2 regions of the Dongia sp. genome follow, and region 1 is predicted to be linked to the other one. Evidence: predicted binding sites of a transcription regulator. Region 1 holds the regulator's gene; the other holds the start of a gene.

The links. The regulator PhoB, encoded in region 1, activates phosphate uptake and scavenging genes when phosphate is short. The targets are predictions, from matches to a motif close to TNTCATAAAACTGTCA.
Region 2: ACH2CY_RS18480 (Na/Pi cotransporter family protein) is a predicted target of PhoB. The motif match lies at 2,392-2,407, and genes of this name have one in related genera.

What each region holds. Positions count from the first base shown of each region.
Region 1 is NZ_JAYRKD010000002.1:272,020-276,228, forward strand. Features, by position in the region: gene ACH2CY_RS03075 (diguanylate cyclase domain-containing protein) at 1-999, opposite strand, end outside; gene ACH2CY_RS03080 (ABC transporter substrate-binding protein) at 1,030-2,034, opposite strand; gene phoB (phosphate regulon transcriptional regulator PhoB) at 2,140-2,886, opposite strand; gene phoU (phosphate signaling complex protein PhoU) at 2,879-3,583, opposite strand; gene ACH2CY_RS03095 (ATP-binding protein) at 3,791-4,209, opposite strand, start outside.
Region 2 is NZ_JAYRKD010000019.1:53,942-58,150, forward strand. Features, by position in the region: gene ACH2CY_RS18470 (phosphoenolpyruvate carboxylase) at 1-735, shown strand, start outside; gene ACH2CY_RS18475 (leucyl aminopeptidase) at 831-2,321, shown strand; gene ACH2CY_RS18480 (Na/Pi cotransporter family protein) at 2,460-4,109, shown strand.

The DNA.
Region 1 (4,209 bases):
CTCCAGCGCCTCGGTGGCGGTCAGTTCCGCCGCGGCGAAGGCGCTGAAGATCTCCTCGAAACTGCGGCCCTCGGGATTGCCGAACCGCGCCCTGGTTCCCGGATCGGTGAAGCCGGCATTGCAGGCGACTAGGCGGTCGTCGGCGTCGAACAGGGCAAAGCCGCTTTCCATGACGTCGACCGCGGCGCGGAAGCGTGCCTCGGCCGCCTGTCGCTCGCCGGCTTCGCGGATCAGCTTGTCGTTGGCGTCGCTCAATGCGCTGCGCGACTTGCGGAGCCTCTCGTGCATCGCGTTAAAAGTCTGCGCCAGCCGGCCGAACTCGTCCCGGCCGAGGCTCGGCAGCGGGACGGCTTCCTGACCCTCGCCGACCGCGGTCATCGCCCGGCCGAAGCTGTCGATCGAGGAGACGATGCGGCGCTTCACCAGGAACAGCGCCGCAATCGCGCCGGTCATGGCGCAGAGGCACAGCGCCAGCAGGACCGCAAGCTGGGTGACCTGGGCGGCGACGGCTTCGTTGCTGCGATCGACCAGCCGATGCGTGATCGCTTCCATGGCGCGGAGGCGAATGATGATGCTGCTGGCGATCAACCGCGAAACTTCGGGCTGCTGCGCCGGACCGGAGACCGCCCGGCCGGAATTGGTCCAGCGCTGGAACAACAAGGCGATGTCGACGCTGTTGTGGCGCAGGCGATCCTGCAGCGCCGCCTCGTCGGGCTGGTGCGGCAGGCCGGCGAGATCGTCGATCGACTGGTTGAGCGCGCGCTGCACCTCCAGCCACCGGGCGATCGGCCGCTTCTCCCAGTTGAACTCGATCTCGGTGGTCAGCTGGTTCAGCTCGAGCACGCGCTGGATCGCGAGATCCGCCGCTTTCGAGGTGCGCAGGGCCGCGTTCACCGTCTGCAGCGCATAGCTGATCATGACGGCGCTGACCACGACGATCGCGCCGAGCAGGCCGATGCTCAGGCGAAGCTTGGTTCTGACGCCGATGGCGGAGATCATGCCCGAGATCATGGTTGCGCGGCCGATCGTCTAGCGAAGATAGGTGACGCGGCTGGCATCTGCCGCCTGCAGGGCATTGGGGGCGAGCTCCGCCATGAAGTCGGGCATCGGGGTCGAGGCGTCCTGCTCGGTCAGCATCCGCCAATGGCCTTCGAGATTGGCGATCAGCGCCTGGTCGAGGCTGAGGTCGAAGGCATAGTCCGGCCACATCTCGGCGATGGTCGCGCGGTCGATGCCGATCGCCTGCGCGGCGATGGTGATCGCGGCTTCTTGATTCGCGGCGACGAAGCTCTGCGCCTTCAGAAGCGCACGGATGAATCCCTCGACCGCCTGCGGATTGGCGTCGAGAAAGCCGGCGAGAGCGACCAGGTTCCAGGTCTCGAGATAGGTTCCCTGGGCATAGAAGATGCGGGTGCGCTGCCCGAGCGCCTTGTCGGCATGGGCCCGGATCTCCTGCCAGCCGGAAAGCGCATCGACCGTGCCGGCGGCGAGCGCCTGATGGGCATCCTTCGGGGTGACGGGCACCGCCTGGAGGTCGCTCTCGGCCAGCAGGTTCGCCGCCAGGAAGACGTTGAGAAAATACTCGCTCGCGGTGCCCGGGCAGAAGCCGACGCGCCTGCCCTTGAGATCGGCCGGCGCCCGGATCGGGCTTTGATCCGGCACGATGATGCCGGTGTTGCGCTCGGAGGTCTCGACGGTGGCGACGATCCGCGCCGGAACGCCGGCGGCGATCGCCCGCACGAACGGCGCCTCGGCGACCATGCCGAGATCGGCCTGGCCCTTGGCGACCAGCTCCAGCGCTTCCTTGCCGCTGTTGGTCTTGATGGTCTCGAGCGCGATGCCCTCGGCGGCGAAGTAACCCTGGTCGCGGGCCACGTAGAACAACGCCGAGGCGACGGCCGCGGAATCGGCGACGACTATCCGGCTATGCACCGGCTTGGGTGCAAGCGTGCGCCAGGCGAAGACGCCGCCCGCCGCGACCAAAGCGGCCGCGCCCAGCAGGATATTGCGTCGCGAAGAAAGCGCCGGGTGCACCGGGATTTCGCCCCTCTCGTTCTTGAGAGGAAGAAGTTCCGATGATTCGCTTTAAATTCCCTTAATTTCGCCGTGAAATAGGGAAAATTGCCTTGCCGGTGCCGCTCAGCCCTCGACGTCGAGCGAATAGCCGGCGGCGCGCACGGTGCGGATCACGTCGGCGGCGCCTTCGATGTTGATCGCCTTCCGAAGGCGCCGGATATGCACGTCCACGGTCCTCGGCTCGACATAGATGTCGCGGCCCCAGACATGGTCCAGGAGCTGCTCGCGCGAGAACACGCGGCCCTGGTTCTCCATCAGGAAGCGCAGCAGGCGGAACTCGGTCGGGCCGAGATGCACATCCTTTTCCATCCGTTTCACCCGATGGGTCGCGAGATCCATCGAGAGATCCTTGTAGGCCAAGGTCTCGGTCGAGAGCTGCGGCCGGGCCCGGCGCAGCACCGCTTTCACCCGCGCCATCAGCTCGCTCGGGCTGAACGGCTTGGTCACATAATCGTCGGCGCCGACCTCCAGGCCCCGAAGCTTGTCGGCCTCCTCGCTCTTGGCGGTGAGCATGATCACCGCGATCGATTTCAAATCCGGCAGGCGCCGCATCTGCCGGCAGACCTCGATGCCGGACAGGAAGGGCAGCATCCAATCCAGCAAAACCAGGTCCGGCTTGGTCTCGCGGATCAGGGTCAGGCCCTCTTCGCCGTTCTTGGCCTCGAGGACCCGGTAGCCTTCGCTTTCGAGGTTGTAGCGCAGCAGCGCCAGCAGCGCCGGCTCGTCCTCGACCACCAGCACGGTCGGCCGGTTGGCAGGGTCGCGATCAGTCTCCCGTCCGTTATGCGCGGGACGGGTGCGGTCAGCCATCGAGTGCAACATTCGTGGTATCGCCCTTGGGTCTGGTTTCATCGATCGTGCGGCCGAGCGCCAGGAAGTGGACGGTCTCGGCGATGTTGGTGGCGTGGTCCCCGATGCGTTCGATGTTCTTGGCAATGAAGAGCAGATGGGTCGAAGGCCCGATGTTCCGCGGGTCTTCCATCATGTAGGTCAGCAATTCGCGGAACAGCGAGGTGTAGAGATCGTCGATCTCCTCGTCGCGCCGCCAGGCGGCGACGGCCAGCGCCGCGTCCTTCTCGACATAGGCGTCGAGCACGTCTTTCACGATCTGCTGCGCCAGGCGCCCCATCCGCGGAATCGAGGAGACCGGACGCAACGGGCCGAGCTGGTTCAATTGCAGCGCGCGCTTGGCGATGTTCTTCGCATAATCGCCGATGCGCTCGATGTCCGAGGAAATCTTGATCGCGGCCACCACCTCGCGCAGATCGGTCGCCATCGGCTGGCGCAAGGCCAGGATGCGGACCGCGAGATTGCCTGCTTCATGCTCCATCGTGTCGATGCGGCGGTCGCTCTCGATCACCTTGCTCGCCGCCTCGGAATCGCGCCGCGCCAGGGCGTCGATCGCCTGGGCGAGCTGCTCCTCGGCCAGGCCGCCCATCTGGGCGATCTCCTGCACCAGGCGTCGCAGCTCGACGTCGAAGCTCTTCACCGTGTGGTCATGGGCCATGTTCGGATTCTCGGTCGCGGCGTCCAAAGCTTTGTTCGGCATAGATACTACCGTTTTGTGACAGTTTTATGAATGCCCAAGGCAAGCACCATGGACTCGGACGCAGCTGTCCGCGCCCGGCAATTTAAGTCCCTCCAATGACGCGAATGTTGCCCTTGTATGACGCTTCCGTGACGAAGCCCAAAGGGCCGGTCCGGGGCGCGCGCCTCAGCCGTCGGCGGGCAGGAACAGCATGAAACAGCTGCCTTTTCCGGGCTCCGACTCGATATCCAGGCTGCCCCGGTGCCGGTTGACGATATGCTTCACGATGGCGAGGCCGAGCCCGGTGCCGCCGAGCTCCCGGGAGCGGGCGGCATCGACCCGGTAGAAGCGCTCGGTCAGGCGCGGGATATGCTCCTTGGCGATGCCTTCGCCCTGGTCGGTGACGCTCAGCGAGATCATCGCCTTGGGCGAGCGGATGCCCTGCAGCTTTTCCCGGCAGGCGACCGGATCCTCGATCCGCTCGAAGCGCACCCGGACCTCGCCGCCCTCCGGGCTGTATTTGATCGCGTTATCGACCAGGTTCTGGATCGCCTGGGTGAGCTCGTCGGAATCGCCGGGGATGGTCGGCATCTCGGCCAGGCCGG
Region 2 (4,209 bases), on a different contig from region 1:
GGTTTGCTGGCGAACACCGTCGGCGGCATGGGCGAGGCGATCGTCCGCGATCCCGAGCGGTTCCAGCGCGTCTACAAGGCAAGCCCGCGCCTGCGCCGCTTGCTGGGCATGGTCGAATGGGCCCTCGAGTTCACCGATCTCGAAGCCTTGAAGTCCTATATCGACCTCTATGATCCCGGCCAGTGGCTCAGCCGCGCCGCCCAGGTCAAGGACCCGGACGAGGCGCACGGCCTTCGCGCGGTCGCCGAGCACCTGGAGCATGAGAACGTCTACAACCGGCTGGCCAAGATCTACCGCGTGTTCCAGCGCGACATGATGGACCTGCGCGACGGGCTGGCGCTGGTCGGCCTGCCGAAGCCGAAGATTGACGCCGAGGTCCGCGCCAACCTGCGGGTGCTGCACGGCATCCGCATCGCGCTGATCATGCGGATCTTCAGCCTGGCGATCCATGTCCCGGACTTCTCGCAGCAGCACAACATCACCCGCGAGCAGTTGCTCACCAAGATCTTCCACCTCGAGATCGATGACGCGATGCGCAAGCTCGCGACCATCTTCCCGAAGGTCGAGGAGACCAAGTTCGAAGGCGACTTCGGCGAGATCGCGACCTATGTCGGCGACTGGACCCAGACCTACGAACGCGAGCATGCCCGGATCTTCCAGCCGATCGCTGGTCTCTACACCCTGATCCTGCGGGTCAGTTCGGGCGTCACGCACACCATCGGCGCGATGGGGTAGGGGGCGGCGCCCCCTCCCTATCGATTTTACCGGATCGCCATCCGGGCGCCGATTTGCGATAACCCCTGGCAAAGAACGAGAGTCAGGGGATTCCCATGCAGGTCGCCTACCAGCCGAAACCGTCGGCCGCCGCCGTCATCGCCGTGCTCGTGCCGGAGGGCGGCAAGCTCGGCGCGCGGGCCTTGGTGCTCGACACCCAGCTCGGCGGTGCCATTGCCCGCGCCGTCACCGCCCCGGCCTTCAAGGCCAAGCGCGAGCAGATCATCGAGCTCATCGCCCCGGCCAAGGATGGCCCGCGCCGGGTGCTGATCGCCGGCGCCGGCGCACCGAAGGAGTTGAGCGCCAGGAACGCCCGCAGCCTCGGCGGCGCCATCGCCGCGCGGCTGATGGCGGTGCATGAGCCGGAAGCCGACCTGCTGATCGACTTGCCGAAGGGGACGCCGCTCGGCGAGGGGGAGCTCGCCGCCAACCTGGCGCTGGGGATTCGCCTGCGCAACTACCGCTTCGGCAAGTACCTCACCCAGGACAAACCCGACAAACCCAAGCTGCTGACCGGCGCCACGCTGGTCACGGCCAAGACCGCCGAGGCGAAGAAGCTCGACCAGCGCCTGGCCGCCGTGGCCGAGGGTGTGCATTTCGCCCGCGACCTCACCAACGAGCCGCCCAACGCGCTCTACCCGGAAGAGTTCGGCGCGCGCATGAAGGGCCTCGCCAAGCTCGGCGTGAAGATCGAGGTGCTCGACGTCGCGGCGATGAAGAAGCTCGGCATGGGCGCGCTCCTCGCGGTCGGCGGCGGCTCGCAACGCCCGCCGCGGTTGCTGGTCCTGCAATACCACGGCGCAAAGCAGACGAAAGAAGGCCCGATCGCCTTCGTCGGCAAGGGTGTCTGCTTCGATGCCGGCGGCCTCTGCCTGAAAAAGCCCTCGGGCATGATCACCATGAAAGGCGACATGGCCGGCGGCGCCGCGGTGGTGGGCGCGATCCACGCCCTCGCGACACGCAGGGCCAAGGTCAACGCCGTCGGCGTCGTCGGCCTGGTCGAGAACCTGCCCTCAGCCACCGCCTACAAGCCGGGCGACATCGTCACCACCATGTCCGGCCGCACCATCGAGGTGATCGACACCGATGCCGAAGGCCGCCTGGTGCTGGTCGACGCGCTCTATTACACGGCGACCCGCTTCAAGCCGCGGTGCATCGTCGATCTCGCGACACTCACTTATGCCGTGATGGCGGCAGTCGGCGGCGCCTACGCCGGCATCTTCTGCAACGATGAGCGCCTGAACCGCCGCCTCACTAGCGCCGGCGAAGCCACCGGCGAGCGCCTCTGGCGCCTGCCGATCGACGGCTATTACGACCAGAACCTGGAATCCGGCATCGCGGATTTCCGCCATCACTCGCCCGACGATGAATCCGCCGATGCGGCCCATGCCGCCGCCTTGCTGAAGAATTTCGTCACCGACCGCCCCTGGGCGCATCTCGACATCGCCAGTAAGGAATTCACCGGCAAGGACCGCCCGCTCACGCCCGCCGGTGCCACCGGCTATGCGGTCGCGCTGCTGGAGGAGTTCGCGGCAGGGCTGGAGTAGGCTTTCCTTGCCGTCCTAACCGCACGGAAACGTGTCGCTTTCCCGCTCGCGCGACTCGCGCCCGGTCGTGTTACAGTTTTGTGACACCGTTTCGTAACGGGAATGAGCCGCCGGCCTCGTTGCGGCGTTGGACAAGCCATGGAATTCCTTCTCCACCTCTTCGGCGCGGTCGCGCTGCTGCTCTGGTCGTTGCGCATGGTGCGGACCGGGGTGATGCGCGCCTATGGCAGCCAGCTCCGGCATTGGGTCGGGCTGGCGATGACCAACCGCTTCCGGGCGCTGGGTGCCGGCATCGTCACCAGCCTGCTGCTGCAATCCTCCAGCGCCACCGGGCTGCTGACCTCGTCCTTCGTCACCCGCGGCATGGTGGGCGCGGCCTCGGCGCTGGCGATCATGCTGGGCGCCGATCTCGGCACCAGCCTGGTGACCCAGGCCTATTCGTTGCCGGTCTACATCCTCTCGCCGGCGCTGATCCTCATCGGCTACATCATGTTCAACAAGCTGGAGAGCACGCGGCTCCGCGATCTCGGCCGCGCCGGGATCGGCCTCGGCCTGGCGCTGCTGGCGCTGCATCTCATCACCGAGGCGGCCGAGCCGATCCGCGAGGCGCCGCTGCTGCCGCAGATCCTGAACCTGATGTCCAACTCGCCCGTTTTCGGCGTCATCGCCGGCGGCATCCTGACCGTGCTCTGCGCCTCCTCGATCGCGGTGGTGCTGCTGGTCGCCTCGCTGGTGAAGATCGGCATCCTGCCGGTGCCGCTGGCGCTGGCCTTCGTGCTCGGCGCCAATCTCTGCGCCGACGTGATGGCGATGCTGGCTTCGATGGGCGATCCGCCGGAGGCGCGCCGGGTCCAGCTCGGCAACATGGTCTTCCGCGGGATCGGCGTCATCGCGATCCTGCCCTTGCTGCCGCTGATCGTGCCGCTGCTGCCGCTGCTGCCGGATTTCGGCGGCGGCGCGATGCGACAGATCCTGGACTTCCATGTCGGCTTCAACCTGGTGCTGGTCCTGGTCTTCATCGGCCTGATCGGCCCAGTCTCGCGCCTGACCCGCAAGCTGATGCCCGATGCCACCAAGGCCGACGATCCAGCACGGCCGCGCTATCTGGCCGCCAGCGCCGTGGATTCGCCGTCGATCGCGCTGGCCAATGCCTCGCGCGAGGCGCTGCGCATGGGCGATGCGGTGGGTGAGATCCTGCACCTATCGCTGCAGGCCCTGCGCTCTGACGACCGCAAGATTATCAAGCAGGCCAGCGACCTCGACTCCCTGGTCGACCGCTTGAACGAAGCGATCAAGCTCTACCTCACCAAGGTCAGCCGCGAGAGCATGAGCCCGGAAGACCACCGGCGGGTGATCGATCTCATCACCTTCACCACCAACCTCGAGCATATCGGCGACATCGTCGACAAGAACCTGATGGAGCTCGCCGCCAAGAAGGTGAAGTACAAGCTGAAATTCTCACCCGAAGGGGCCGAGGAGATCGAGGGCATCCACGACCGCCTCAACGGCAACCTGCAGCTTGCCATGAACGTCTTCATGACCGGCGATCTCGACCTCGCCCGCAAGCTCTTCGCCGAGAAGCAGGCCTTCCGCGAGCTCGAGCGCCAGGCCTCCGAGAGTCATCTCGAGCGCCTGCGCGAGGGCCGCGTCGAGAGCATCCAGACCAGCGGTCTGCACCTCGACATCCTGCGCGACCTGAAGCGGATCAACTCGCATCTCGCTCTGGTCGCCCAGCCGATCCTGGAAGCCAAGGGCGAGCTCAGCCCCTCCCGCCTCAAGGACGCCTGATCTCCGAATCGTCACATCCCGCCCGGATCTTGATGCACATCAAACAAGGAAGGGGCAGGTTGTGCCACCATCCTCGCGATCGCTCGGTGCCTCAAAGACA